DNA from 4 places in the Bradyrhizobium sp. USDA 4541 genome. Region 3 is predicted to be linked to each of the others. Evidence: predicted binding sites of a transcription regulator. Region 3 holds the regulator's gene; each other region holds the start of a gene.

Region 1 (7,351 bases), 2.5 Mb from region 3:
GTTCCAGTACCAGACCCAGCGACCGGAACCAGGCGATCAGCGCCGCCGGCTCGCTCGCAACCTTCGTCTCGCGCAAAATCTTGCCTGTCCCATCGACAAGGCAAACGCTCGAGCATTCCAAAGACACGTCAATTCCTGCATAGTGGCACATGGTCGTCCCTTAATGATGCTTGGAGCGGGCTTGCCCGACTCCGTTGAACACCATCAGTTTGAGGGACGACCGCCTTCCAACCAACAGGCCGCTCGCGAGCGCGCTTCCAAATTGCGCCGTAGCGAGCGGGCGGCCGGCCCGTTACCCCATCTACGGCTCCACGTCACGTCAAATCACGTCCCTTTCGGCCGCACGATCGCCCAGCCGATCCGCAGCACCGGCTGCCGTCCGTTGACCAGCCGGTCGAACGAACGCGGCACTTCCGGCACGAGGCCGGGGAAGCGCTGCGCGATGTCGGGCGGCGGCGTGCCGGCGGTGTCCTGTGCGCGCCACACCACGACGCCGCCGGTTTCGTTGAATTTTGCGACCGACAGCCACGGCGTCCGCTGCGGCGTGGCGTCGAGCAAAAGATGCGGGCGGCGGCGGTTCATCGCAATCAGGCTGGCAAGTTCGGGATCGCCGGCCACCGCGCGCAGGCGCTGGTTGGTGCGGCGCTCATAGCTGTCATCGAAGAAGCGGCCCATCGCGGCTGCCGGCAGCGAGGTGGACGCCTCCGTGGTGCTGGTCCAGGGCAGGAACAGCGCCGCCGCCAGCGCGAGCGCTGCAGGCGCCGCGACCGCCAAGGCCCAGACCGAACGCAGCAGCCGCTGCCGCCTGAGCGGGATCAGTTCGCCGGTCGCGACCACGACGGCAAGCCCGGACATCAACAGCGCCACTCCGGCGCCGCCGAAGGCGCGATCGAGATTGAACAGCGCGGAGACGAAGCTGCTCGCGATCGCCGGCGCGAACGCGAAGAAATACACGAATTGCCGCGCCAGCGGACTGACCGGCGGGCGGTTGATGATCGGGGCATCCTCGGTCTTGCCGGCGAACCAGCGCGAATTGAGGATCGCCAGCAGCGCGATCGCGGCGGTCGCCACGATCAGCCCGCCGAGCACCACGCCCCAGCGCAGCGCGCGCGCCTTGAGATCGGCGAGTGCCGGCAAGGCCGGCAGCGCCAGGACGTCGGCGCGGAGCATCCAGATCAGGTAGGGCAGCGCCAGCACGATGATGACGAGCAGCGCGTAGATCGGATCGACCGACTTGAGCATGCGCCGCCCGCGCTCGGTTGCGAGCGCAAAGCCTGTCACGAGCAGGATCATGCCGATCGCCGCCGGCGTCGTCAGCAGCAGGAGCCCGCAATCGATCGACCAGGCGAACCAGGCGTTGCGCCGGTTCTGCCCGATCAGTTGCCAGGAATGCAGCAACAGCAGCGCCCAGAGCGGGCGCGCCAGGATCAGCGGGCCGAACTCGACGCTTGGCGAGGAGAACACCACGACCGTCATCGACAGCAGCACTGCCAGCACGCCCTGCGGGCCACCGACGATGGCGCGCGCCAAGGCGTAGAAGGCGATGAAGGTGACGATCTCGCAGACCTGCGCCAGGAGATAGACGCCGAACACGTGATTGCCGACGGCGCGGAAGGCGATGTCGGCGAGCCAGAACGCGAGCGGCGGCCCCATGTCGGTGCCGACCTGATATTCGCGGCCGAAGGCGAGGATGGTGGCGAGGTTGCCGGGCGGACTGCCGTAGAAGATGGCCGGCAGGAACAGCCAGATCGCGGCCTGCGCCAGCACCACGATCCAGACCACGAGGCGCGGCCGGGCGCGGATCAGTTCGACAACCAGGGAGGTAAACCGCATGAAACGCCTGAAATGCCCCAGCCACCCGTATCAAGCGGCGCCATCTGATCCCGAGGTTTTTTGATAAACGGCGGCGGCGATGGAGGCAACCGGGCTGGATGTGTCCACGGTGCAAAGTCAAACATCGCTGTCATGCCCCGCGAAGGCGGGCATCCAGTACGCCGCGGCGGCCAGGCTTGAGCACAACGGTCTCTGGAATACTGGATCGCCCGGTCCCGTCTTCGCCAAGGCTTCGACGAGGCCAGGGCCCCCTGGCGCGCCGAAGCTTTAGCGGAGGCGGCGAGCCGGGCGATGCCACCGAGAGTGCGGCGCCGCCGCGCTTTACGCCGCTTCGGATGCCGCGGCTTCGCTTTCGGCGTCCACCGTGAACAGGTCGGGCTCCGCCGGGACCGGGAAATGCTTCAGCCGCGCCGCGACGACGGGAGCGAAGAAACTGCGGTGATGGCTGCTGGGGCCGAGCCGGTCGAGCGCCTCGAGGTGCTCGGGGACGGCATAGCCCTTGTGCTGCTCGAAGCCGTAGCCGGGGCAATCCAGCGCCAGCGCGCACATCAGGCGGTCGCGCGTCACCTTGGCGATGATCGAGGCCGCCGCGATCGAGGCCACGATGCCGTCGCCGCCGATCACGGCGTCGCAGTCGCAGGGCGTGGCGAGCTTGTCGCGGCCGTCGACGAAGACATGCTTCGGCATTTCCGGCAGCGCATGCACCGCGCGCGCCAGCGCCCACAGCGAGGCGCGCAGGATGTTGTCGCGGTCGATCCGCGCCCGTGACGCCACCGCGACCGAGAACGCTGCTGTCGCGCAGATTTCCTCGAACAGTTCCTCGCGGCGCTCGACGGTCAGCCGCTTCGAATCATCGAGGCCCTTGGGTATCCGATTTGGGTCCAGCACCACGGCGGCGGCGACCACCGGGCCCGCCAGCGGCCCGCGCCCGGCCTCGTCGCAGCCGGCGACCGGCCAGACGCCGCGCTTGATCAGCGCGCGCTCGCGCCGAAAGCTCGGCCGCGTCACCACGATGACGCGCTTGTCCGGCTTGGCCGGCTCGGCCGGCTTCTTCTTCGACGCGGTCTTTGACGTGCGATTGGACTTGTCCCGAATCATGCGGGGATCGTGGTCAAGCCCGGCCCGCGGCGCAACCGGGAACCTGGCGCCCTTCCCCGTTATTCAATCCGCCACCCTAATCGGGATCGGCGCTCTAATCGGGGATTGACACCCGGCGGTCGTCGCGAACCTCAAAGCCCGGCGCGCGCACCACTTCCCAGGCGTGGCCGTCGGGATCGCCGAAATAACCGCAATAGCCGCCATAGCTGGTCGGCTGCGCGGGTTTCAGCAGCCTGGCGCCTTTCGACAGCGCGAACGCCATCACACGATCGACCTCGGCGTCGTCGTTGCAGTTCCAAGCGATCGCGACGCCGCGGAACGCTGAAGGCCGTGGCTGATCCGGCAGCCCGGCATCGGCAGCGAGCAGATGCCACGGGAACAGGCCGAGCACGGTGCCGCCGGTCTCGAAGAAGGCGACCTCCTCGCCGGTCGCGCGCATCTTCCTGGAGAAGCCGAGCGATTCATAAAAGCCGATGCTGGCGCGCATGTCGCTGACGCCCAGCGTGAGGACGGTGAAGCGTGCGGTCGGGGCGTTACTCATGTTTACCTTTCCCGTCGTTGCGAGCGAAGCGACGCAATCCATTGTTCCACATATTCGGATGCATGGATTGCTTCGTCGCTTCGCTCCTCGCAATCACGATCATCACTTTGCTGGCACCTAAAACAAGCTCAGCTGCTGCCCGCTGCGCTTCGGCTTGGCGAAGTGATCGGTGGTCAGCTTGGTCCGCCGCTTGTTGAGGCCGAGCTTTTCGCAGGCGATCTCGAAGCGGCGGCCGATCATCCAGGCCATCGGGCCGGTGCCCTTCATCCGCGTGCCCCATTGCGAGTCGTAGTCGCGGCCACCGCGCATGTCGCGGATCAGCGTGAAGACGTGACGGTAGCGATCGGGATAGTTGGCCATCAGCCATTCGCGGAACAGATCGCGCACCTCGAGCGGCAGCCGCAGCAGCACATAGCTCGCCTCCCTGGCGCCGGCATGTGCGGCGGCATCGAGGATGCGCTCGATCTCGGAATCGTTCAGCGCCGGGATCACGGGTGCGACCATCACCGTGGTCGGGATGCCGGCATCCGTGAGCCGCTTGATCGCCTCGAGCCGCTTCGGCGGGGTCGAGGCGCGCGGCTCCATGGTGCGGGCGAGTTTCGGGTCGAGCGTCGTCACCGAGAGCGCGACCTTGGCGAGATTGCGCTTGGCCATACGTACCAGGATGTCGATGTCGCGGGTGACCAGCGCCGACTTGGTGACGATGCCGACCGGATGGCCGGCGCGCTCCAGCACCTCGAGGATGCCGCGCATGATCTTCCGGTCGCGCTCGATCGGCTGATAGGGATCGGTGTTGGTGCCGATCGCGATCATCCGCGCCTCGTAGTCCGGTGCCGCCAGCTCCTTCTCGAGCAGCGCGGGTGCGTCCGGCTTGGCGAACAGCTTCGATTCGAAGTCCAGCCCCGGCGACAGGCCGAGATAGGCGTGGGTCGGCCGCGCGAAGCAATAGACGCAGCCGTGCTCACAGCCGCGATACGGATTGATCGAGCGGTCGAAGCCGATGTCGGGCGAGTCGTTGCGGGTGATCACCTTGCGCGAGGTGTCGAGCGCCACGCTGGTCGCAAATGGCGGCAGGTCCTCGAGGCTCTGCCAGCCGTCGTCGAAGGCAACGCGCGCCTCGGCCTCGTAGCGGCCGCTGGCGTTGGACTGCGCGCCGCGGCCGCGCCGCCGCTCGCGCTCGATCGCGACCGCAAGCTCGGGAAAAGGGGAAGGTGCACCCGCCGGGTTATCGGAGGGCGCCGTTACCGGCGGGTGCTTGAGGGCATGAGAGGATGCTCGGCTCATGCTTTGAAGCTAACACGGCACGAGAACAAATCAAGAACATGAACGGAGAAATTCCACAAAACCTTGCTACAAAATTCTGCAGGCGAACAGGCTGCTTTGAATATGACAAGGTGATAACACGGCCGGAGTTTCTCCACCGTTTGAGCCATCGAAGCCTCAAAATCATGCTGAGCGTGATCATTCCAACCGACGGCGTCGAGCGCACCGCGGTCGCAACATTGGCGGCGCTGGTGCCGGGCGCGGCCGCCGGCGTCATCCGCGAAGTGCTGCTGGTCGACCGCAGCAACAGCGATGTGATGGAGCGCGTCGCCGACGTTGCCGGCTGCCGTTTCATGCGCTTCGAGGGCACGCGCGCCGCGGCGCTTGCGGCAGGCGCGCGGCAGGCGCGGTCGCCCTGGCTGATGTTCCTGCATCCGGGCGCAGTGCTCGATGCCGGCTGGATCGAGGAAACCACCCAGTTCATCCAGATGGTGGCGGCCAGCGGCAAGGACCGCGCCGGCATCTTCCGCTACGCCCGCGCACCCTACACCGACCCGGGCCTGCGCGACGGCCTCAAATTCGTTGCCCGGATGATCACCGGGCCCTCGGCCGAACAGGGCCTTTTGATCGCGCGCGAGCATTACGAGCGGATCGGCGGCTACCGGCCCGATGCCCGCCGCTCCGAGGCGCGCCTGCTGCGCCGGCTCGGCCGTTCCTCCCGCACCATGCTGCGGAGCCGGATCATGGTGGCCTGAACAAAGCGCTTGCGGATTATTTGATTCCGTCAAATAATATGCTTGATGAAATCAAACTTCCATGACACCACGCTCGAGAGCCAGGTCGCCGCGGTCCGCGGCTTCAGCCGGTTCTATACCCGCAAGCTCGGCATCATCGAGCCGAAGCTGTTGCACTCACCATTCACGCTGCAGGAAGCGCGGATCATCTACGAGCTCGCGCACCGCGAAAATTGCACCGCAACCGATCTGGTGCGCGATCTCGACCTCGATGCCGGCTTCGTCAGCCGCACGCTGGCGGCGCTGCAAAGGCGCCAGATCGTGACGCGGAAGCCATCGAAGGCCGACAAGCGCGTCAACGAGGTGGCCCTCACCGCCAAGGGCCGCACTGCTGCCGCCGATCTCGACTGCCGCTCGCGCAGCGAGGTCGGGACGCTATTGAAGCAGATGGACGGCGACCGTCGCGCCGCGGTGGTGCGCGCCATGGGCACGATCGAGCAATCGCTGGAGCCGCCGGCCGAGAAACCGGTCGGCTTCCTGCTGCGCAGCCATCGCGTCGGCGACATGGGTTGGGTCGTCTCGCGGCAGGGACAAGCCTACGCGGAGGAGTATGGCTGGGACATTAGCTACGAGGCGTTGGTGGCCGAGATCTGCGCGCAGTTTCTGCGATCGTTCGATCCGGCGCGCGAGCATTGCTGGATCGCGGAGGTCGACGGCGAGCCGGTCGGCTCGGTCTTCCTGGTCGACGGCGGCGACGGGGTCGCCAAGCTGCGCCTGCTGCTGGTGGAAGAAAAGGCGCGCGGGCTCGGCGTCGGCCGCGCACTGGTCGAGCAATGCATCCGCGCCGCGCGCGAGAAGGGTTACAAGAAGATGACGCTGTGGACCCAGAGCATCCTGGTCGCCGCGCGCGGCATCTACGCCCGTGCCGGCTTCGAGCGGGTCAAGGAAGAAAAGCACCACAGCTTTGGCGTCGACCTAGTCGGCGAGACCTGGGAGCTGGAGTTGTAGGGCTCTTTACCCTCCGGCGTCATTCCGGGGCGATGCGCAGCATCGAACCCGGCATCTCGCGCCACAATCTCTGGATTCCGGGTTCGCGCTTCGCACGCCCCGGAATGAGGGAGGCTAAGCGCTCGCGCCTTTCGCCTTCGGGCGGCGCAGATGTTCATCCAGCCGCGGCATGATCTCGACGAAATTGCAGGGGCGCGTGCGGTAGTCGAGTTGCGCCGCCAAAATGCCGTCCCAGCCGTCGCGGCAGGCGCCGGGCGAGCCGGGCAGGCAGAAGATGAAGGTCGCGCCCGCAACGCCAGCGGTGGCGCGGCTCTGGACAGTCGACGCCCCGATCTTGGCGTGGCTCAGCATGTGGAAGGCGATCGAAAAGCCGTCCATCCGCTTCTCGAACAATGGCTCGACCGCCTCCGGCGTCACGTCGCGGCCGGTGAAGCCGGTGCCGCCGGTGGTGATGACGGCATCGACAGCGGGATCGGCGATCCAGCGCCGGATCACGGCTCTGATCGCCTCGACATCGTCGGTGACGATCTCGCGCGCCGCGAGCTTGTGGCCGGCCGCGGTGAGACGGTCGGCCAGCGTGGTGCCCGACTTGTCATCCGCCAGCGAGCGGGTGTCGGAAATCGTCAGTACCGCGATATTGAGCGGGATGAATGATTTGGATTCGTCGAGTGAGGACATTTGCACCTCTTTCCATCCCGCTGACGACATCCTGAGGTGCTCGCCTCGCGGTGCACTTGCATCACTGGGCGAGCACCTCAGGATGGGCCACGGGCTCCGTCATCCTTCGAGGCTCGCCAACAGGCGAACATATCCCGAGTGAGCGCGTTCGCGCTCATCCGGGGATGACGCTACCGGCACACGGCTACAAGCTACC
Region 2 (7,351 bases), 3.8 Mb from region 3:
CTCCGAGCCCGGCACCGCCGATATCGACAACCTCTATGCGCGCATCGGCACCTCGGCGCCGCATATCACCTTCGCTGGCCACACCGACGTGGTGCCGCCCGGCGATGAAGCCGCGTGGACGCTCGGCGCGTTCTCCGGCGAGGTCAAGGACGGTTATCTCTATGGCCGCGGCGCCGTCGACATGAAGGGCGGTATCGCCTGCAGCGTCGCCGCAGTGCTGCAATATCTGCAGGACCACGGCGGCAAGCCACAAGAGAATGGCAACGGCTCGATCTCCTTCCTGATCACCGGCGATGAGGAAGACGTCTCGATCAACGGCACCGTCAAGCTGCTAAAATGGTGCGCCGAGCGCGGCGAGAAATTCGATCATTGCGTGCTCGGCGAGCCTTCGAATGTCGAAGTGCTCGGCGACATGATCAAGATCGGCCGGCGCGGCTCGCAGTCCGGCATGCTGGTCGTCGACGGCGTGCAGGGCCACGTCGCCTATCCGCACCGTGCCTCCAACCCGGTGCCGGATATCTCGCGGCTGATCGTGGCGCTGAGCGACGAGCCGCTCGATCACGGCAGCGCGCAGTTCCAGGCCAGCAACCTCGAATTCACCACCGTCGATGTCGGCAACACCGCGAGCAACGTGATCCCCGGCCAGGCACGGGCGAAGTTCAACATCCGCTACAACGACAACCACACCCAGGAGAGCCTGCGGCAGATCGTCGATGAGCGGCTGGCGAAAGCCTGCGGCAATCGGATCCGCGCCCATATCGATTGGCAACCGTCGAACTCGAACGTGTTCGTCACCCAGCCCGGCCCGTTCACCGACCTTGCGGTCGCCGCAATCGAGGAGGTCACCGGCCGCAGGCCAGAGCTGTCGACCTCCGGCGGCACCTCGGACGCCCGCTTCATCTCGAGCTATTGCCCGGTGATCGAGTTCGGCCTGGTCGGTCAGACCATGCACCAGGTCGACGAGCGCACGCCGGTGGCTGATCTGGAGAAGCTGACGCGGATCTATCGGGGCGTGTTGGAGCGGTATTTCGGGTAGGCCAGCCGCGCGGCTGGACAAAAACATCGAAAACGACCCCATGCACAGTAGGGATTGGGGCCACTAGTATCCACTCGCACCAGATACAGTCTGTAGGATGGGTAGAGCGCAGCGAAACCCATTACCTCGAATCGCGGCGGACATGATGGGTTTCGCCTCGCTCTACCCATCCTACAAGATCATTCACACCGCCTAGTAATCCACCCGCATCAGGTAGAGCCCGTCCGGCGGCGCCACGGGGCCGCAGGCGGCGCGGTTGCGGGCAGCGAGCGCACCGGCAAGATCGTCGGCGCTCCAGCGACCCTCGCCGACCCAGACCAGCGAGCCCACCATCGAACGCACCTGGCTGTGCAGGAACGAGCGCGCCGACGTCACGATGTTGACGGCGGCGCCGTCACGGGTGACATCGAGCTGATCGAGCGTCTTCTCCGGCGATTTGGCCTGGCACTCGGTGTCGCGGAAGGTGGTGAAGTCGTGCTTGCCGAGCAGGCGCTGCGCGGCGGCGTGCATCGCGTCAGCATCGAGCGCGCGCGGCACGCGCCATACGCGGCCGATGTCGAGCGCGAGATTCGCGCGCGTGTTGGTGATGCGATAGAGATAGTGCCGCCTGGTCGCGGAGAACCGCGCCTCGAAATCGTCGGGCACGATGTCAGCCGCGAGCACGCCGATCGGATTGGGCCGCAGATGCGCATTCAGCCCGTCGCGAAAGCGGCCGGGCGGAAAATGCTTGGCGATGTCGCAATGCGCGACCTGGCCGCGCGCATGCACTCCGGCATCGGTACGCCCTGCGCCATGGACGCGCACGTCCTCGCCGCAGATCGCCTTGACCGCCGCCTCCAGCGCGCCCTGCACGGTCGGCGCGGTGTCCTGGATCTGCCAGCCGGAGAACGGCGTGCCGTCATATTCGATGGTGAGCTTGTAGCGGGGCATCAGCCGAGCCGCGCAGGCGGCTTCAACGGCGTGCCGCGCAAGAAATCCGCTGCCTTCATCGGCGCCCTGCCGGCGCGCTGCAGTTCGAGGATCCGGATCGCGCCGTCGCCGCAGGCGATCGCGAAATTGTCGTCGAGCACATCGCCCGGTGCGCCCGAGCCTTTCGCCAGCTCGCAGCGCAGGATCTTCAGCCGCACCGGCTCGCCTTCGCCGGCAAGCTCGCACCAGGCGCCGGGAAACGGCGAGAGCCCGTGAATGTGCCGCAGCACCATATGCGCCGGCTGTGTCCAGTCGATCCGCGCCTCGGCCTTCTCGATCTTGGCCGCATAGGTGACGCCGTCCTCGCTCTGCTTCGTCAGTTGCAAGCCGCCGCGCCCGAGCGCCGCCATCGCGCGCACCATCAGGTCGGCACCGAGCGGCGCCAGCGCGTCGTGCAGATCGGATGCCGTCATGCTGTCCGATATCGGCAACCGCTCGGCCATCGCGACGTCCCCGGTGTCGAGGCCGACATCCATCTTCATCACCATCACGCCGCTCGCGGCATCGCCAGCCATGATGGCGCGGTTGATCGGCGCGGCGCCGCGCCAGCGCGGCAGCAGCGAGGCATGCAGGTTGAAGCAGCCGAGCTTCGGCGCGTCGAGAATGGCTTGCGGCAGGATCATGCCATAGGCGACGACGACGGCGGCATCCGCGTCATGCGCGCGAAACTCCTCGAGCGCTTCCGAGGTCTTGAGGGTCTTCGGCGTCAGCACGGGAATGCCGAGGCGGCGCGCCTCCTGCTCGACCGGCGTCGGCTGCAATTGCAGGCCGCGCCGCCCGCCCGGCTTCGGCCCGCGGGTGTAGACCGCCACGACCTCATGGCCATGGGCTACGAGCTCCAGCAGCGTCGGCACCGCGAAATCGGGCGTGCCCATGAAGATCAGGCGGAGAGGCATTAGACAGGCTCGGTAGCAGTTGGAGTGCTTAAGCGCGAAGCGCGTCTTCGCACAAGAAGCCCCGGGCATCCACGTTTTCGGCGACAGCGAAGCAAGACGTGGATGGCCGGGTCAAGCCCGGCCATGACGCGTCCGGGAAAGCGACCGCGCCTACTCCGCCGCGCGCTTGGCGGCCTTCTCGAATTTCTTGAACACGCGGTCGCGCTTCAGTTTCGACAGATAATCCACGAACAGCACGCCGTTGAGATGATCGATTTCGTGCTGGATGCAGGTGGCGTAGAGCCCTTCCGCATCCTCCTCATGCACCGTGCCGTCGAGATCGGTGAATCGCACGCGCACCCGCGCCGGCCGCTCGACCTCCTCGTAATATTCGGGGATCGACAGGCAGCCCTCTTCGTACACCGACAGTTCTTCCGAACGCGCAATGATCTCCGGATTGATGAAGACGCGCGGCTTCGCCGTGGTCTCGCCGTTCTCGTCGCGCTTGGCGAGATCCATGGTGATCAGCCGCAGCGGCTGCGCGACCTGAATCGCCGCGAGCCCAATGCCGGGCGCGTCATACATGGTCTCGAGCATGTCGTCGGCCAGCTTGCGGATCTCCGGCGTCACCTTCTCGATCGGTTTCGACACCAGCCGCAACTGCTTGTCCGGCAGGATGATAATTTCTCTTAATGCCATGGCGGCGATTTAAGCTGCTGACTTCATGGGGTCAATGCGCTCAGGAACCCGTTAGGACAACCTTAACCACGTTTCTTCACCCCGCATTAACCCGGAAAATCAGGAATGCATTTGCCTTAAACGTTCCCTCTTCGTTCGCACCTGGCCGCGAATCGGCTACAACTGCCGGCATGAACGAGATTCTCCTCACGATTGGCGACCTTCCCGTCCGTGTCTCCGACGCCTTGATCGGCCTTGGGGCGCTGGCGCTGATCCTGCTGTTCGCCATTGCGGTGGTGATCGCACGCGCCAGCCGGCGCGGCGCGGAACTCGCAATGGCCCAGGCCATCCGCGCCGACGAACTGGAGGAGCGCCTCGCCGACATGCTGCGGGCCCAGAGCGAATCCTCCGGGCGGGTCGATGCCAAGGTTGATACTATGGCGCAGGCGCTGGCCGGCCGCCAGGCCGAGATGGCCCGCGCCGTCAACGAGCGGCTCGATTCGGTGACCCACCGGGTCGGCCAGTCGATGGAGCAATCGACCCGCAACACGATGGATTCGCTGCGCGTGCTGCACGAGCGGCTCGGCATCATCGACCACGCCCACAAGAACCTCAACGAGCTCACCACCCAGGTGACGACGCTGCGCGACGTGCTCGCCAACAAGCAATCGCGCGGCGCCTTCGGCCAGGCGCGGATGGAGGCGATCGTCCAGGACGGCATGCCGAAGGGCTCGTTCGAGTTCCAGTACACGCTGACGTCGGGCAAGCGGCCGGACTGCGTGGTGTTTCTGCCCGACCAGCGCCCGCTCTGCATCGACGCGAAATTCCCGCTCGAGGCCATGACCGCGCTGCACGATGCGCGCAGCGACGAGGAGCGCAAATTCGCCAGCCAGCGGCTGCGCGCCGACGTGCTGAAGCATGTCAGCGACATCGCGGAGAAGTACCTGATCCCTGGCGAGACCCAGGACACCGCGCTGATGTTCGTGCCGTCGGAATCGGTCTATGCCGAGATCCATGACGGCTTCGACGACGTGATCCAGAAGGCCTATCGCGCGCGCGTCGTGCTGGTATCGCCCTCGCTCTTGATGCTGGCGATCCAGGTGATGCAGCAGATCCTGAAGGACGCCCGCATCCGCGACGCCGCCGACCAGATCCGCAACGAGGTGATGCATCTCGGCGACGACCTCGGCCGCCTGCGCGATCGCGTGCTCAAGCTGCAGACCCATTTCGGCCAGGTGAACGAGGACGTCAGGCAGATCCTGATCTCCGCCGACAAGATCGAGAAACGCGCCGGCCGGATCGAGGAACTCGACTTCAGCAAGTCCGAGACCCCGATCGAGGTCCCCCGCTTCGTCAAGCCCGCCCCCGACCTGTTCCCCGCCCCCCGCAAGCTGCAGGCAGGGGAGTAGCCACCTCGCCCCGCTTGCGGGGAGAGGTCGAAATTCGCGCATCGCGCGAATTTCGGGTGAGGGGGAGCTTCCGCACATTGCACCCGTCATAATTCGCTGAGAAAGCCCCTCACCCCAACCCTCTCCCCGCGAAAGAGCGGGGAGAGGGAGCCAAGGCAGCTGCGGTCGAATCTGCTAACAGAGGGACATGACCGCGCCCGAAGTGACCGCGACCCAATCGGAAAAGAATCCCCCCGCCGCCACCTCCTGGCGCGACAGTTTTGCGGTGTATCTGCAGCCGCGGGTGCTGATCGTGCTGCTGCTGGGCTTCTCCTCGGGGCTGCCGCTGGCACTGTCGGGCTCGACGCTGCAGGTCTGGATGAAGGAGGCCGGGGTCGATCTCGGCACCATCGGGCTGCTGGCGCTGATCGGCACGCCCTACACGCTGAAATTCCTCTGGGCGCCGCTGGTCGACGCGCTGCATGTTCCGCTGTTCACGCAGATGTTCGGCCGCCGCCGCGGCTGGTTGCTGTTCTCGCAGCTGCTGCTGATCGCGGCGATCCTGGTGCTGGCGATGGCCGATCCGGCGCGATCGCCGTGGTTCGCGGCCTTCGCCGCGCTGCTGGTCGCAACCGCATCGTCGACGCAGGACATCGTGGTCGATGCCTTCCGCGTCGAAAGCCTGCCTGAAAGCGAGCAGGCCGCCGGCATGGCGTCCTATGTCGCGGCGTACCGCGTCGGCATGCTGGTCTCGACCGCAGGCGCGCTGTTCATCGTCAGCGGCTTCGAGTCCGCTGGCCTCGTGCGCCTGTCGGCCTGGATGTGGGGCTACGTGGTGATGGCCGCGCTGGTCGTGATCGGCATCGTCACCGCGCTTGCGGCGACCGAGCCGACGCAATCGAAGGGCGCGGAGGCGGCGACGCATGCGCAGAACCCGGCCGAACGCGTGCTACATGCCGCGCTCGGCGCGTTCTCCGAGTTCCTCAGCCGCAAGGACGCCTTCGCGGCGCTCGCCTTTGTGGTGCTGTTCAAGTTCACCGACGCGTTTTCAGGCACCATGACCGCGCCGTTCGTGATCGACATCGGCTTTTCCAAGGTCGATTACGCGGCGATCGTGAAAGGTGTCGGCCTTGCCGCGACCCTGATCGGCGGCTTTGCCGGCGGCTTCGTGGCGCGGCGCTATTCGCTCGCGACCAGCCTCTGGATCGGCGGCGTGCTGCAGGCGGTCGCCAATCTCTCATTCTCCTGGCTCGCCCATGTCGGCGTCGATCAATGGGCGCTCGCGCTTGCGATCACCGCGGAGAATTTCACCAGCGCGATCGGCACCGTGATCTTCGTCGCCTATTTGTCGGCGCTGTGCCGCAATCCGCTGCACACCGCGACCCAGTACGCGCTGCTCACGGCGCTCGCCGCGGTCGGCCGCACCTATCTGTCGTCAGGCGCCGGTTATGTCGCCAAGGCCGTCGGCTGGCAGATGTTCTTCGTGATCTGCGTGCTGGTCGCGATCCCGAGCCTGATCCTGCTCGCCTGGCTGCAGAGGCGCGGGCATTTCGACGAGCTGGGGCCGGTCAGGGTCTAGCTCCCCTGTCATCACCCGTCAGTGATCTGTCCGGGCTAAACACTTGACCGGGTGATCCAGTATTCCAGAGGCGTTCGTGATTCGGTGGAGAAGCTGCGGCGTACTGGATCGCCCGGTCGAGCCGGGCGATGACACCGAAATTGGGGTGGCTACTTCGCCACTACGCTCCACTTGGTGACGATGGCTTCGCTCATCTCGCCGGCATCCTTGGCGCAGGCGACTTCGTCGACCTTCACCGAGATTTCCTTGCCGGAGAGGCTTTTGAGCTGCGCGGCCTGGGCGTCGTTGGTCGGAATCAGCTGGAAGGTTTCCGGCCCGGTCTCGAGATTGCACAGACCGTTCGGCGGCGGCAGCCGGCGCGGCTCGCTGGTGATCTGGTAGGTCGCGACGCGCTTGCCGCGGTTCTTGGCGTCACGCACCTTCATGACGCCGAGCTCTCCCGACAGCACGTCGCCGGCGTGGATCATCTTGCCGGGCTTCTGCGGGGCGTCGGCCTGCTGCGCGAGCGCGCAAGGCGCGGCGAACGTTGCCGTCAGAAGCGCAAAGCCCAAACGTACGCCGAACAAGCGTACGCCGAATCGGTGTGCCGTCATTGTCAGTGGTTCCGTATCTTGATTCGTCAGAGCGTGAATGACCGTCCCCGAATCGGCATCCACCTTACCATTTTGTTTCGGTGCGATCTTTTCGGATTGTGACCGATCGCTTGGCGCCTGACGCGCGCTCGGCGCCAGCATCGCGCGCTAGAACAGCGTCCGCTGCCGCATCGCTGCAGATAGCGTACCTTCATCGAGGTAATCAAGCTCTCCGCCGACCGGCACGCCATGCG
Region 3 (7,351 bases):
TCATTGGGTAAGCCGGACGTCCCTCGGTTTGGTCGCCATTGCCGTGGCTGTCGCCAGATGTTCGATCTCGCCCAACGCTGGGCCCGCGGCGGCGCCAGCAACCAACCCTTGCGAGCCCGCCGGGGATTGGATAGCCTTCTGCTCGCGATGAGCCTCGCAGGCTCATTCGTCCCTCGCGCGACTGGCGAGCTTACGTGGAATTGACCACGGTGAAGCGCGAAGGGTTTCAACGCCGTTCGCCTGGGCAACCCGTTCAGCTGATGATCCAGCGTCTTAGGGAGCCCGGACCATGCCGTCATTCCGCAATGAACTCCATCTCAACGATTCGGAAGTTGCCCTTGCGCTCGAGGGCGAAGAGCGCCGCCAGCAAGACGGCGTCGAGCTGATTCCGTCGGAGAACTACACCTATCCCGAGGTGCTCGAGCTGCTCGGATCGGTGTTCACCAACAAGTATTCCGAGGGCTATCCGGGACGTCGCTATTACGGCGGCCAGGAATTCACCGACCAGATAGAGAACCTTGCCCGCCAGCGCGCTTGCGCGCTGTTCCGCGCCGAACATGCCAACGTTCAGCCTCTGTCCGGGTCGCCAATGAACCAGGCCGTGTATCTCGGCCTGCTGCAGCCCGGCGATACGATCTTGGCGATGGACCTTTCACACGGCGGCCATCTCACTCATGGCGCGCCGGTGTCGCACATGGGGCGGCTCTTCAACTTCGCCCGCTACAAGACGCAGCCGTCAAACGGCGGCGCCATCGATTTCGATGAGCTCCGCGCCATGGCCCGGCACGTCCGCCCGAAGCTGGTGCTGTGCGGCTACAGCTCTTATCCGCGCGATCTGGATTATGCGTCCTTCAAGAGCATCGCCGATGAAGTGGGTGCACTGACCATGGCCGACGTCAGCCATTACGGCGGCCTGATCGCCGGCAACGCCTTGCGCAATCCGCTCGATGCGGGTTTCGACGTGATGACGACGACATCGCACAAGACGCTTCGCGGGCCGCGTGGCGGCATCGTTCTTTGTCGCCGGGAGTTCGCCGGCAAGATAGACGCGTCGGTGTTCCCGGGATTGCAGGGAGGTCCGCACATGAACGTTGTGGCCGGAACCGCGGTCACGCTGAAGAAGGCTTCGACGTCCGATTTTCATGCCTATGCAAGGCTGGTCATGCGCAACGCGAAGGTCCTGGCCGAAGCGTTGATGGAACGCGGCATGACGTTGATCACCGGCGGAACCGACAATCACATGATGGTCGTGGATACCGTGGCCAGCGTCGGCGTGGACGGCAGCGCGGCCGAGAACATCCTCGACGCCGTTGGGATCACCGCAAACAAGCAGATCATTCCCGACGATCCGCATCCGCCGCTCAAGCCGAGCGGCATTCGCCTCGGGACGCCGGCGGCGACCACGCGCGGCATGGGCGAGCCCGAAATGCGCCTGATCGCCGAACTCATTGCGGAGTCCCTCCGGTCGAAGGGAGATGCAGCGGTCGTCAAGCGACTGAGGTCGATCAGCGTCGAGATGTGCCGCGCTTTCCCCGTTCCGGGGATCGCGCCGCCCTCGTAGGCGGCCGACCTGCGTTCCTGTTCCGCGCCCGTCGCGTCACTCGGCAGGTCGTGAAGGTTCCCGGGGGAAGGACCGGAACGGAAATCGTTGCTGTTCGTTGGACCGCATGATCTCGAAGACGGAGCGTCCAACGCCGTGACCCGGAAAACCTTGCAAGCACGCTCGGAACAGGCGCTCGTCGTCATCATTCTCAGCACCGGTGCGCTGATCGGTTACCTCGGCTTGGCGCTGTCCAGGCTGTGAGAGCGACGCCGGCGGGCACCAAGCCGCCGGCAGGTATCAAGTCGCTTGGTACCCTGAAAGCGCGCGCGCGTGCCACTGAGTTGCCCGACGCGGCAAGCCAAGCCCCGTAGCAAAAATATAGGGTGAAACGAAGAGCAAGGCTCGGACAGATCATGTCGCGAGAATGCGGATGTTTGACGCACAAGCGACGACACCCGCCGTCGTCCCGGCGAAGGCCGGGACCCCTTACCCCAAATCTCAATTGTTGCGCGACGCTGGGGCCACGATCCCGTTCCTGATCAAATGCGGTGGTTATGGGTCCCGGCCTTCGCCGGGACGACGGTGGTGTGCGCGGGAACAGTCTCGCGATGGATGCAACGCCACGTACAATCCACACACCGGTCACTGAAATCGAGGACATTGCCGCCTGCCCGCAATTCTCGTACACGGTTTCATGCAATGACCTCGCAATTCACTCCCAACTCCGTCGACGTGCTGCTGTTCGATATCGGCCGCGTCGTGCTCGACATCAACTTTGACAAGGTGATGGCGCACTGGGCGCAGCATGCCGGGTGTGCGCCCGCCGAGCTCGCCACGCGCTTTGTCGTCGACGACAGTTTCAAGCATCATGAGATCGGCCGGATCGACGACGCGGCATTCTTCGAGAATCTGCGCCGGACGCTCGGCATCAACATCACGGACGCCCAGTTCCTCGAAGGCTGGAATGCGATCTTCACCGGCGAGATGCCGGGCATCGCCCCGCTGCTCGCGGCGGCCGCCAAGCGGATGCCGCTCTACGCCTTCTCCAACACCAATCCGGCCCATGTCGCGCATTTCTCGGTCACCCATGCCGAGCTGCTCAGCCATTTCCGCAACGTCTTCCTGTCCTCGAGCATCGGCTTCCGCAAACCCGACGCCGAGGCCTATGATCATGTGGTAAAAGCCATCGGCGTGCCGGCGTCGCGGATCCTGTTTTTCGACGACCTGGCCGCCAATATCGAAGGTGCGCGGGCCCGCGGCCTTTATGCTATCCACGTGACATCGACGGATGACGTGGCAAGGGCTTTGACCGCACTTGGAATTTGAAGATTAGGAATTGAGGAACTCTGAGCGTGGCCCTGATGCCGGTTGCCGATGCCCTGTCCGCCGTCCTCGCCGGCGCCGAACCGCTGCCGGAGGAGATGGTCGCGCTCGATGCCGCCTACCACCGCACGCTTGCGCACGACCTCGCGGCGCTCCGCACCCAGCCGCCGCAGCCGATGTCGGCGATGGACGGCTATGCGGTGCGCGCCGCCGATGCGGCTGATCTAAAGGCCCGGCTCAAGGTGATCGGCGAAGTCGCCGCCGGCCGGCCGTTCGACCGGACGGTCGGCGCCGGCGAGGCGGTGCGGATCTTCACCGGCGGCGTGATCCCCAATGGCGCCGACGCGGTGATCATCCAGGAGGACACCGCCGTCGACGGCGACCACATCACGATCACGGAGGCCGCCAGCGTCGGGCGGCACATCCGCCCGGCTGGGGTCGACTTCCGTGAGGGCGAGGTGCTGCTCGCCGGCGGCAGCCGCCTGTCCGACCGCGCGCTGTCGCTGGCGGCCGCCATGAACTATCCGGGACTTGCGGTGCGCCGCCGCCCGAAGGTCGCGGTGCTGGCGACCGGCGACGAGCTGGTGATGCCGGGCTCGCAGCCCGGCCCCGGCCAGATCGTCTATTCCAACGGCTACGCGCTGCGGGCGCTGGCGCGCGCCGAGGGCGCCGAGACCGTCGACCTCGGCGTTGCCGCCGACACGGTGGAGGCGACCACGGCGGGCATCCGCCGGGCGCGCGAGGCCGGTGCCGATGTCCTGATCACGACAGGCGGCGCCTCGGTCGGCGACCACGATCTCGTCAAGCGGTCGCTGGAAGCCGAGGGCGTCGACATGACGTTCTGGCGGATTGCGATGCGGCCCGGCAAGCCGATGATGCATGGCCGGCTCGGCGCGATGAGGGTGATCGGCCTGCCCGGCAATCCGGTGTCGTCCTATGTCTGCGCCTTCCTGTTCCTGGTGCCGTTGATTCGGGCGCTGAGCGGCCGGAAAGTGATTCATCATCGCCGCACGAGCGCCCTGCTCGGCCGCGACCTCGCCGCCAACGACCAACGCGAGGACTATCTGCGTGCACGGCTCGAAGCGCGCGAGGACGGCACGTTGATCGCAACGCCGGTGACGCAGCAGGACTCGTCGTTGCTCGGGAATCTCGCTGCGGCACGGGCACTTCTCGTGCGCCCGCCGTTCGCGGCGGCGGCCGTCGAAGGCAGCGAATGCGAGATCCTGACACTGCCCGAATAGGGTTTTCGCGCCCCGCCGATTGTGCGTTGCCCGACACGTTCACCGGAAATTAAGTGGTTGCGGAACACATATCGAACATATAGTGTCCGTTCATGATTTGTTTCGAGTGCTGGTGTCTACATTCGGGAAGCTGCATGGAAGCAGGTGCATCGAGCACATGCTCCTGAGGTCAGGCCCGGCCTGCAGGCCCCACCAGAAGAGTCTCGGAATCGAACGACGCTATCAACCGGGGGAATACTCGAGATGCTCACGCGCAAACAGTACGAACTACTGCGTTTCATCAATGAACGTCTGAAAGAGGCCGGCGTACCGCCCTCCTTCGACGAGATGAAGGATGCGCTCGACCTGCGCTCGAAGTCCGGTATCCACCGCCTGATCACTGCGCTGGAGGAGCGCGGCTTCATCCGCCGTCTGCCGAACCGCGCCCGCGCCATCGAGGTCATCAAGCTGCCCGAACTCTCGGCCGGCGGCGGCAACGGTCGCCGCGGCTTCACGCCCAGCGTCATCGAAGGCACCCTCGGCCGGCGCGCCAGCACGCCGCCGATTGCCGAGGACGACGGCAACCGTCCGGTCGCGGTCCCCGTGATGGGCCGGATCGCCGCCGGTACGCCGATCGAGGCGCTGCAGACCCGCAGCCACACCATCAGCGTGCCGCCCGACATGCTCGGCGCCGGCGAGCACTACGCGCTCGAGGTACGCGGCGACTCGATGGTCGATGCCGGCATCCTCGACGGCGACATGGCGCTGATCCAGCGCAACGACGTCGCCAATACCGGCGACATCGTGGTGGCGCTGATCGACGAGGAGGAAGCGACCCTGAAGCGCTTCCGCCGCCGCGGCGCATCGATCGCGCTCGAGCCGGCCAACACCGCCTATGAAGTGCGCATCCTGCCGCCGAACCGGGTCCGCATCCAGGGCAAGCTGATCGGCCTTTATCGCAAATACTGAATTGCAAATACTTGCGGCGGCCGGGAACGAGCAACACGTCGGATCGTTCCTTGCATGATAGTGTAGCGTACGGCCTGCCCGATGCGCTCCGATACCTCTCGCGCAGCGTCGCGTGTTTGTGATCGGAGCGATCTCGGACCAGTCGTACAATCGCCCAGAAACGAGCAGACGCTCGTTCGCTATCGTCCACTCTGGTAGAGGCCCTAATGCCTCAAGGAGAGGCACGGGTCGCTACCTCGAAATGAGGAGCCATCCGATGTGTGACTATAGTCTGCACGCCGTGGCATCGCGCCCCGCCATTGTCGGAGAGACGCTGATCACGACGACGTTCCGCGGCACGTCGACCCGCGGCTTTGCTTCGGAGAATGACCCCACTGTCGCGGTCTGCATGCTGCCGGGCACCGAGCTCGCTTTCGCCGAGAACGTTCGCTACGACAGCCGCTGGATCTGGACCAAGACGCTGAACTATCGCGTCGGCGTATTCAACGAAGTCGAGCCCGACGTGCCCGATCGGCATCATGATGCGGTCGAATTCCCCGACGGCAGCCATGTGCTGGTGACCCAGCTGGTCGAGGGACAGCGCGTCAGCGTGCTGCAATTGCCGGCGCTGCATCCGCCGGTCGAGCAGAAGCCGAAGGTTGTGGAGCGGCGGCCTTCCGCATTCGCAACGCTGTTTTTGGGTTGAGCGCATCGTCGCCGTGGAATGAGCTGTTCGGCGGCGGATGACCTAAGCAATTTCGGGCGACCCCGGACTCCCGCTTCCGGGGCGCAGAAGGAGATTTGCGTCGGCCGGCACCTTGGCGCATCATCGGGTACGGAGGACGTGCGCGGTGGTCGATAAGGTCACATGGCAAAAGGCTGGACGCGTCACGGAACCGGGCCGCTACATGTTCCGGTTCGGTTGGCTGACGGTAACGGCCGACGACCTGAAAGTCTGGGAGCAATTTCCCGAGGCTTCCTTCACTCTCGTCAAGAAGCCCGACGCCGGCCCCGACTCCGACGAATACCATCTCGGCCTGTTCGAGCTGCCGAGCGCGCCCTTGCCGGACCACGGCTAATCATCGCCCTGCAGATCGGTCTCGGCCGGCGTCGCATCCACCGCAGGCCGCGGCGCGGGGGCGCGTAGCGTCGTCTCGCTCTCGCCGTCGCCGGGAACCGCCGGCGACCACGGCCGGTCGATCCCGCCGGGCTTGACCGCATCGACGACGTAGCCGTCCCTGCTCCGTCGCAGCACCAGCGCGCCGTGGCGGCGCAGCCGCTCGGCATCGATCACCGATGCCGCGCAGCCCTGCGGCGCCGGCCGCGCCGTCACGATCAGGCCTGCGCGCTCGCAGTCGTCCACTAGGTGGTGTGGACTCTAAGGATTCCCTTTTGAGAGCAAATCAGATTCAAGGCTTCTTTTTGGGAGGCGGCCTTGGGTGTGATGGAGCGTTTGGTGTTGAGCGACGCGGCCTGGGAGCGCATGGCGCCGCTGATCATAGGCCGGCCCGATCAGAAGGGCTCGACCGGGCGGGACAACCGGATGTTCGTGGAAGGTGTGCTTTGGATCGTGCGTACGGGCTCTCCTTGGCGTGATCTTCCGGAGGCTTTTGGAGATTGGAACAGCGTGTTCCGGCGGTTCAGTCGATGGAGCCGCAAGGGTGTCTGGTGCCGCATCTTCGAGGCGATGTCCGAGGATCCGGACTTCGAATATCTGATCGTCGATTCCACCATTGTCCGGGCGCATCAGCACGCCGCCGGGGCGAAAAAAGGGGGTCTGAAGATCAAGCGATCGGGCGCTCGCGCGGCGGCCTGAGCACGAAGATACATATGGCCGTACGCGGCTTGGGATGCCCCGTGCGGTTCACGCTCACCGCGGGCCAGAAGGGCGATGCACCACAAGCCGCTGCATTAATCGAGGGGCTGCCCGCCGAGGTCGTCATCGCCGATACGGCTTATGACGCCGATCGTTTGCGCCAAGACATCGCCGCCAAAAAGGCGCTCGCCGTCATCCCCAACAACCCCTCGCGAGCCCTCAAATATCCGCTCGACAAACATCTCTATGCCCAGCGCCATCTCGTGGAATGCTGCTTCAGCAAGCTCAAGCAGTTCCGACGCGTCGCAACCCGCTTCGAAAAGACCGCCCGGAATTACCGGGCCGTCGTCACTCTCGCTGCCATCGTCCTATGGCTGCGATAAGTGTCCACACCACCTAGGGCCTCCGGCCGGGTCGCCGGCGCGACGAAGGCGCCGCCGGGTCCCTGGGTCACGCAGCCGCTGGCATCGCAGGAGACGCCCTCGCCGAGCGACGCATCGG
Region 4 (7,351 bases), 1.8 Mb from region 3:
GATGCCGCTCGGCATTGGCCTCGAGCCTGCGGCCGACCGCCTCGATCGTGGTCTTTTCGCGGATGCAGGTCAGCACGTCCTGCAGCGGGCGGCGCGCCGGATGGTGATAGAGCACCTCGTTGGTGGCGATGAGCGGCACACCGGCGTCGGTGGCGAGGCCATGCAGCCGCGCGAGGCGGCGCCTGTCGTCGCCGCGATAGAGCAGGCTTGCGGCGAGCCAGACGCCGTCGGCGGCGCTTGCCTTCAGCTTTGCAAGCAGATCGAGCGTGCCTGCCTCCTCAAAGCGATGCGGCAGCGCCAGCACCAGGAGCTGCCCCTCGACGAAGTCGAGGAGGTCGGCGAGCTTCAGATGGCACTCGCCTTTCTCGATCCGCACGATGTCGTCGCCGCGCTTGCCGCGGGTCAGGAGCTGGCACAGCCGGCCATAGGCGGCGCGATCGCGCGGATAGACCAGGATGTCGGGCGTAGAGTCGATGAAGACGATGCGGGCGCCGATCAAAAGCTTTGGCGGATGGGCAACCTTCTCGCTGTCGAGCTCCTTCCAGGCGCGCACCACGCCGGCCAGCGTGTTGTGATCGGCGAGCCCGATCACGGGAATCCCGAGTTCGCTCGCCTGATGCACATAGGCGCGCGGATCGGAACCGCCGCGCAGGAAGGAGAAATTGCTGGTAATGCCGATCTCGGCATAATCAGGTGGAGGTGCGCTCATGCGAACAGCCCATGCACATACCAATTGGCCGGAACGGGCTTGCCCTCCTCGTCGCGCAGCTCGCTCTCGTAGAGACCGTCGCGAAAGATCCAGAAGCGCTGGCCTTCGGCATCCTCGACGCGGAAATAATCGCGCGTCAGCGACGCGCCGTCCTGCTTCCACCATTCCATCGCGATGCGCTCGGGGCCCTCGACCCGCACCACCTCGTGCTGCGCGCGCCGCCAGGTGAATTGATGCGGCGGACCGTCGGGCACGGTCGCGAACGGCACCTTGATCGGTTCGGGCTGCTCGAATAGCCGCAAGGGACGCAGCGGTGGTTCGCTCGCAACGTGCTCCGGCCAGGCGGCGGCGCTGGCCGCGGCCAGATGATGCTGCGCCGGCAGCGCGAGCGCCGATCGTTCGGGGATGTGGCTCTCCAGCGGCAGATGCACGACGACGCGTTTTCCGCCGATGCGGGCGGCGATGCGGTCGATCAGCGCCGAGAGCTCGTCATTGTCGTGTATGGTGGCGTCGAGATCGCGCTGCTGCTGTACCACGATCTCGGTACGCCCTGCGGCGAGGCGAATGAGATCGAAGCCGAAGCCGGGATCGAGCGGATCATTCAGCGCATCGAGCCGCTCGCGGAATAGGCGATCGATCATCTCGGGCCGCGTCACCGGACGCCCGGTCTCGACCATGATCGCGCGCACCGCACCGTCAGTGCGGAAGAAGCTCGCTTCCAGCTGCCGCGCACCTTTGCCCTGCTTGTCCATCGCCGCAACCAGCATCTTGGCAAGGCTTGAGAGCGTCAGCGCGATCACGGTGTCGGTCGCGATCGGCTCGGGGAAACGCTTCTCGACGATGTAATCGGGCAGCGGCTTGCGCGGGCTGATCGGGGCATCGCCCTGCCCGAGCGCGTGGCTGAGCAAGGTGGTGAAGGCCGCACCGAACCGCGCCGAGATTTCATGCGGCGCGCGCGAGGCGACATCGCCGATGGTCTTCAAGCCGGCGCGGCGCAGGCCGGTGGTGACAGCGGCATCGGCACCGAGCGCCGACACCGGCAGCGGACCGACCGCCGCCGCTTCCTCGCTATCGGGGACAATCTTGCCCGAGGCGGTGCGCGTCAGCGTACGCGCCGCGATCGAGGTGCCGGCAATCGCCGCGCTGACGGCAAAGCCTCGCCGGCTCAGCGCCCCCGTCACGGTCTGCAGCAGCGCGCGCTCGCCGCCGAACAGATGCGCGCAGCCGGTGATGTCGAGAAACAGACCGTAAGGCAGATCGAGCGCGACCAGCGGCGTGAAGCGATCGCACCAGTCGGCGATGTCGTTCAGCGTCTTCAGATCGGCGGCGGGATCGGCATCATAGACCGTGAGCTCCGGACAGATCGCCCGCGCATTGGCGAGCGGCAGCCCGATCGACAGCCCGGCGCGCACCGCGGCCTCGTCGATCGCGTGCAGCAGGATGGCGTTGTGGTCTTTTGCGACGACGACGCTGGGGAGTTCTGCTTTCTTCGCCTCTCCCGCTTGCGGGAGAGGGAGCCCTGCCACCTCCCGTGCATCAGCTTGCGAGGCGATGTCCTGCGCGAGCTTGCGCTTGATGCGGTCGATGGGCAGGCGTGGCAGCCACAGGCTGAGGATACGCCGACGGTTCACTGAATTGGCACTCATCACATTTCCATTCCATGATCCATCGCCCGACAGGGCCATGACGATTGCGCACGAGTTCGGCCTCGAAGCGCGGCGCGCCCCACACGCTCGCGGCATTGCCCGGCGGCGAATGCGCCGCGCGCACGATCCAGCGCGTCTCCGCGGTCGAGGGGATCGGGGTTGCCGCGATCCGCAGCACCAGCGCGGTGACGCCGGAGGCCTGCGCGGCCAGGGTCAATTTGCGGCTGGCGACGAGATCGAGCTGGCGCGCCTGGCCCCAGACCTCGAGCACGACCGCGCCGAGCGCATCGCAGGCGAGCGCGTCGGCCGCGGCGCGCAGGCCGCTATCGACATCGGCAGCGCGCACCGTGACCAAGAGGCGCGGATCGAGGCCGAGCTCGGCAAGCCCGCGCATCGATAGCGCGCCGTTTTCGCGATCGGAAAAATCCTGCCGCACCCAGACCAGCGGCTTGCGTGCCGACAGCCGTCCGGCGAGCCCCGCAATGAAGCCGGTCGCCGCGCCGCCTTGATGGCCGGCCGCGAACACCTCGTGCAATGCCGCCGGCGCAAGCCCGCCGCGCAGCATCGCATCCGCGCCGGCATGGCCGAGCGCGACGCGGTTCGGCATCGCCGCATCCGATGACGCCTCGATACGCGCGATGCTGCCGCGCAGAGACGCAAGCGTACCTATGCGTGCGGCGGCGCATGATCCGCCAAAGTGTGAGCGGTTTGGCGACAAGATCATGCGCCTTTCTTAAAAAAGAGGAGCGCGATCGGACGCAAAACCGGCGACCACTTTTGCTGATCGCGCTCCGGCATATGCGCCGCTCCTTCCAACCAAAATTTGAGGCCGTCACTGGTCTGAACAGAGAACCAGGGACTGGCTCATTTGTTCATGATATGTTCTAATATAAAGCTAACAGGGCCCGCGGAGTCAATCGGATTGGTGAGATCATCGATTAATGAGTGGAATCAATGGGATTCAGCAGCCGCCGAACCGGACAGGCCCTCATCTTCCGCAAGTCAGGCACGCAGGCCCCGAAAATGACGGCGTGACGGAAACGGAGCAATCGCATGCGCATCATCGTGCTCGACAACGACACCGATTTCGAGGGCTGGCGCAAGGCCGCGCGGCGATTGGCGCTGAACGATGTGAAGCCCGCGGAGATCACATGGACCGTACGCAGCGACGACGAATTGTCGTCGGCATCCTGCGTGAATGAATTGCCGGATACGCCGCAGGCGCGGTTCAATGTGTCGGCCAAATTCGTCGAGCTCGCAAAGGCCGCGATCCTGCATCGCAGTGACGAACGCTTTGCCCTGCTCTATCGCCTGCTGTGGCGGCTGCGCAGCCGTCACGATCTGCTCAGTGCGACCGATGATCCCGATATCGCCGAGGTCCACGCGATGGCGCGCGCGATCTATGTCGATATCGACAGGATGCATGCGCATCTGCGCTTCCGCGAGATCGGCCGCGAGCGGACGGCTCATTACGTCGCCTGGTTCGAGCCGGAGCATCACATCGTCGAGCTTGCCGCGCCGTTCTTCGCCGGCCGCTTCGCCGACATGCCGTGGTCGATCCTGACCCCCGACGTCTGCGCACATTGGGACGGGCACGCGATCTCGATCACGCCGGGCGTCGCCAAATCCGAAGTGCCGACCGAGGACCGGCTCGAGGAGGCCTGGCGGCGTCACGACAACGGCCGCTTCAATCCCGCACGGCTGAAAGTGATGGAGATGCCGCAAGCCTATTGGAGGAACCTGCCCGAGGACTCGATCATTAAGCCTCTGATCGAAGACGCAATGCGCATGACCAGCGGCCCCTTCATCGCACGCAAGGCGGCCGAGCCGCAGAAGCGGCAGGATACGCCGATGCCCCGCAAGCAAGTTCAAGGCAAGCAAGTTCAAGGCAGGCAAGCTCACGACACCATCGCGGCCTTGCGCGAGGAGGCCGCCGATTGCCGAGCCTGCCCGCTGTGGAAAGACGCAACCCAGACCGTGTTCGGTGAGGGACCGCAAAGCGCAACGCTGATGCTGGTCGGCGAGCAGCCCGGCGACAAGGAAGATCTCGCAGGCCACCCCTTCGTCGGACCGGCCGGCCAGATGCTCGATCGAGCGCTGCAGGAAGCCGGCATCGATCGCCGCAAGGTCTATGTCACCAATGCAGTGAAGCACTTCAAATTCGTGCCGCGCGGCAAGATCCGGCTGCACCAGAAGCCGAGCACACCGGAGATCCGCGCCTGCCGCCAGTGGTATGAGCGCGAGCTCGCCACCATCAAGCCGGACCTCGTGATGGCGCTCGGCGCCACCGCGGCGCAGAGCGTGCTCGGCAAGATCACGCCGATCAACAAGAACCGCGGCCATCTGATCGACCACGACGGAACCAAGGTGCTCGTCACCGTGCACCCGTCCTATCTGTTGCGGCTGCCGGATGAAAAAGCCAAGGCGCTGGAATATCAGCGCTTTATCGACGACCTGAAAATCGCCGCACATCAGTTGCGCAGATCAGTCGATGCAGCTTGAGTTCCGCAAAACCAGCGGAACCTGAGGAACCACATCGCAACGAGAAATTGTTCTAAGCCGCGGACAAATACCTACAACCTTTAATTGATCCGTGGTAGGGTAGCATGTTCCGCAGGTATCGGGCGTCATGTTCACGCCATGACGTACCCTGAGGCGGGCGCGCTGCGCGGTTTGCTAGCCCCGATCGTGCGGCGCGCCACCTCATCTCTCAATCCCCCTCCCTCATTTCGCAACCTTCCACTCGCAGGCGTCCGCCGAATTCTCCGGCTGCCCGGCCGGCCGGATGCCAGTGTGATGTCGTCCGCACATTGTCTCGTCCTGCGAAACGCAGGCAGCTTTCCGTCGCGATCCGCGATCCTTGTTGCTGAAGATTGCCACGAGGCCGCGAAGCCACGTGCGCGCTCAATGCGTTGCACAAAACTTCGGCTCGATGTCCACCGCCACGGGAGACCGGCGCGGCTCGCGGGCCGGATTTCAATTGCTTGTCATATGCATCGATCAAAATCGGGAGCATTGGGACAGGAGTTTACCATGAGCGATATGGCGTTACCCGGCTCGATCGAGCCCGCCCTGAAAAAGGGTCCGGACCTCGACAAGGGCTTTCATCCTCTCACCGGGGTTATCTATTTGGGCGTGGTTGCGGCCGCGCTGCTGTTCGTTGCCTACAGCATCTATGCCGATGTCGACGCCACCGGCACGCGCATCACCTCGTTCCTGCCGTATATCCTGCTGTTCGTCGCGCTGCTGATCGCGCTCGGCTTCGAATTCGTCAACGGCTTCCATGACACCGCGAACGCGGTCGCCACCGTGATCTACACCCGCTCGCTGCCGGCGCATGTCGCCGTGGTGTGGTCGGGCATGTTCAACCTGATCGGCGTGCTGCTCTCCAGCGGCGCCGTCGCGTTCGGCATCGTCTCGCTGCTTCCGGTCGAACTGATCCTGCAGGTCGGCAGCAGTGCCGGCTTTGCCATGGTGTTCGCGCTCTTGATCGCCGCCATCATCTGGAATCTCGGCACCTGGTGGCTCGGCCTGCCGGCCTCGAGCTCGCACACCCTGATCGGTTCGATCATGGGCGTCGGCATCACCAACGCGCTGCTGCGCGGCCGTGACGGCACCTCGGGCGTCGACTGGTCGCAGGCGACCAACATCGCGAAGGCGCTGCTGCTGTCGCCGCTGTTCGGCTTCGCGCTCGCCGCCGGCCTGCTCTACCTCCTCAAGATCGCGCTGCAGCGCGCGACGCCGGCGCTGTTCGGCGAACCGGTCGGCGACCAGCCGCCGCCGTGGTGGATCCGCGGCATCCTGATCCTGACCTGCACACTGGTCAGCTTCTTCCACGGCTCCAATGACGGTCAGAAGGGCATGGGCCTGATCATGCTGATCCTGATCGGCACCGTGCCGACCGCCTATGCGCTGAACCGCGCAATGCCCTCGAGCCAGATCGAGCTGTTCACGGCGCACTCGACCGCGGCCAGCAAGGTCATCGAAGGCAAGGCCGCCGGTTACAACGTGATCGGCAACCCGCGCCCGGCTGTGACCAACTATGTCGCGCAGCACCAGATCAACGAAGGCACCTTTCCGTCGCTTGCGGTGCTGGTGCGCGACATCGGCCAGCAGATTGCCCAGTATGGATCGCTGGCCAAGTTCCCGGCTGACGCGGTCGGCAACACCCGTAACGACATGTACCTGGCGTCCGAGGCGATCCGTTTCCTGATGAAGGACAAGGAAGCCGAGCTGACCGCTGCCGACATCGCCACGCTGAACCAGTACAAGGGCTCGCTCGATGCCGCGACGAAGTTCATCCCGAGCTGGGTGAAGTTCGCCGTCGCCATCGCGCTCGGCCTCGGCACCATGGTCGGCTGGAAGCGTATCGTCGTCACCGTCGGCGAGAAGATCGGCAAGACCCACCTGACCTACGCGCAGGGCGCCTGCGCCGAGATCACGGCGGCCGCGACGATCGCGGCGGCCGACGGCTACGGCCTGCCGGTCTCGACCACGCACGTGCTGTCGTCAGGCATCGCCGGCACCATGGCCGCCAACGGCTCCGGCCTGCAATGGGCCACGATCCGCAACATCGCGATGGCCTGGGTGCTGACGCTGCCGGCCGCGATGATCATCTCGGGCGTTCTGTACTACGTGTTCTACCACCTGTTCTGACGCCCCACGCTTTGGGCGCAGCAACGCGCCGGACAAAGGCCCGCACTCCGGTGCGGGCCTTTTGCTTTGGACCTGCAGCCCGGCTCCTTGCTCAGGCGGCGCAGGCCTTCGCAACCTCGGCCAGCAGGCCGCGCGCCCATTTGTGCAAGCCGGATTTGGCCGTCCTGGCGCCCCAGTGCATGTCGATCGAGATCGGCACGCGGAACGGCAGCGCAGCGACATGGAGGCCGCCGCGCATCGGCCGCGCCAGATGATGCGGGATGGTCGCGACGAGCCTGGTGCCTGTGATGATGCGCTCCAGACTGTCGTGGTTGGGCAGGCTGACCACTGGCTCGATCTC

What was found. Region 3 encodes LexA, which represses DNA repair genes until DNA is damaged. Its sites were predicted from a motif close to TGTTCNNNNTGTGTTCNG; they were not measured.
Region 1: a site for LexA is predicted at 4,778-4,795, ahead of J2R80_RS15520 (PA0069 family radical SAM protein). Genes of this name have one in related genera too.
Region 2: a site for LexA is predicted at 3,701-3,718, ahead of J2R80_RS09130 (DNA recombination protein RmuC). Genes of this name have one in related genera too.
Region 4: a site for LexA is predicted at 3,225-3,242, ahead of J2R80_RS36700 (ImuA family protein). Genes of this name have one in related genera too.

What each region holds. Positions count from the first base shown of each region.
Region 1 is NZ_JALJZF010000001.1:3,308,090-3,315,440, reverse strand. Features, by position in the region: gene J2R80_RS15540 (IS110 family transposase) at 1-151, opposite strand, end outside; gene J2R80_RS15535 (glycosyltransferase family 39 protein) at 325-1,833, opposite strand; gene J2R80_RS15530 (ribonuclease HII) at 2,155-2,931, opposite strand; gene J2R80_RS15525 (VOC family protein) at 3,026-3,472, opposite strand; gene J2R80_RS15520 (PA0069 family radical SAM protein) at 3,590-4,756, opposite strand; gene J2R80_RS15515 (glycosyl transferase) at 4,921-5,490, shown strand; gene J2R80_RS15510 (helix-turn-helix domain-containing GNAT family N-acetyltransferase) at 5,536-6,477, shown strand; gene moaB (molybdenum cofactor biosynthesis protein B) at 6,592-7,155, opposite strand; gene J2R80_RS15500 (neutral zinc metallopeptidase) at 7,340-7,351, opposite strand, start outside.
Region 2 is NZ_JALJZF010000001.1:1,967,031-1,974,381, reverse strand. Features, by position in the region: gene dapE (succinyl-diaminopimelate desuccinylase) at 1-1,036, shown strand, start outside; gene truA (tRNA pseudouridine(38-40) synthase TruA) at 1,229-1,966, opposite strand; gene fmt (methionyl-tRNA formyltransferase) at 1,966-2,901, opposite strand; gene def (peptide deformylase) at 3,052-3,579, opposite strand; gene J2R80_RS09130 (DNA recombination protein RmuC) at 3,750-4,967, shown strand; gene J2R80_RS09125 (AmpG family muropeptide MFS transporter) at 5,155-6,525, shown strand; gene J2R80_RS09120 (hypothetical protein) at 6,675-7,118, opposite strand; gene recR (recombination mediator RecR) at 7,266-7,351, opposite strand, start outside.
Region 3 is NZ_JALJZF010000001.1:5,814,795-5,822,145, reverse strand. Features, by position in the region: ZMP/ZTP riboswitch at 168-253, shown strand; gene glyA (serine hydroxymethyltransferase) at 290-1,561, shown strand; gene J2R80_RS27665 (hypothetical protein) at 1,649-1,804, shown strand; gene J2R80_RS27660 (HAD family phosphatase) at 2,243-2,869, shown strand; gene glp (gephyrin-like molybdotransferase Glp) at 2,896-4,107, shown strand; gene lexA (transcriptional repressor LexA) at 4,351-5,055, shown strand; gene J2R80_RS27645 (hypothetical protein) at 5,312-5,740, shown strand; gene J2R80_RS27640 (hypothetical protein) at 5,886-6,113, shown strand; gene J2R80_RS27635 (hypothetical protein) at 6,110-6,397, opposite strand; one part of gene J2R80_RS27630 (IS5 family transposase) at 6,470-6,805, shown strand; one part of gene J2R80_RS27630 (IS5 family transposase) at 6,808-7,233, shown strand; partial or broken gene J2R80_RS27625 (ComEC/Rec2 family competence protein) at 7,197-7,351, opposite strand, start outside.
Region 4 is NZ_JALJZF010000001.1:7,617,112-7,624,462, forward strand. Features, by position in the region: gene J2R80_RS36690 (error-prone DNA polymerase) at 1-709, opposite strand, end outside; gene J2R80_RS36695 (DNA polymerase Y family protein) at 706-2,355, opposite strand; gene J2R80_RS36700 (ImuA family protein) at 2,246-3,079, opposite strand; gene J2R80_RS36705 (UdgX family uracil-DNA binding protein) at 3,409-4,857, shown strand; gene J2R80_RS36710 (inorganic phosphate transporter) at 5,389-7,011, shown strand; gene J2R80_RS36715 (LysR family transcriptional regulator) at 7,103-7,351, opposite strand, start outside.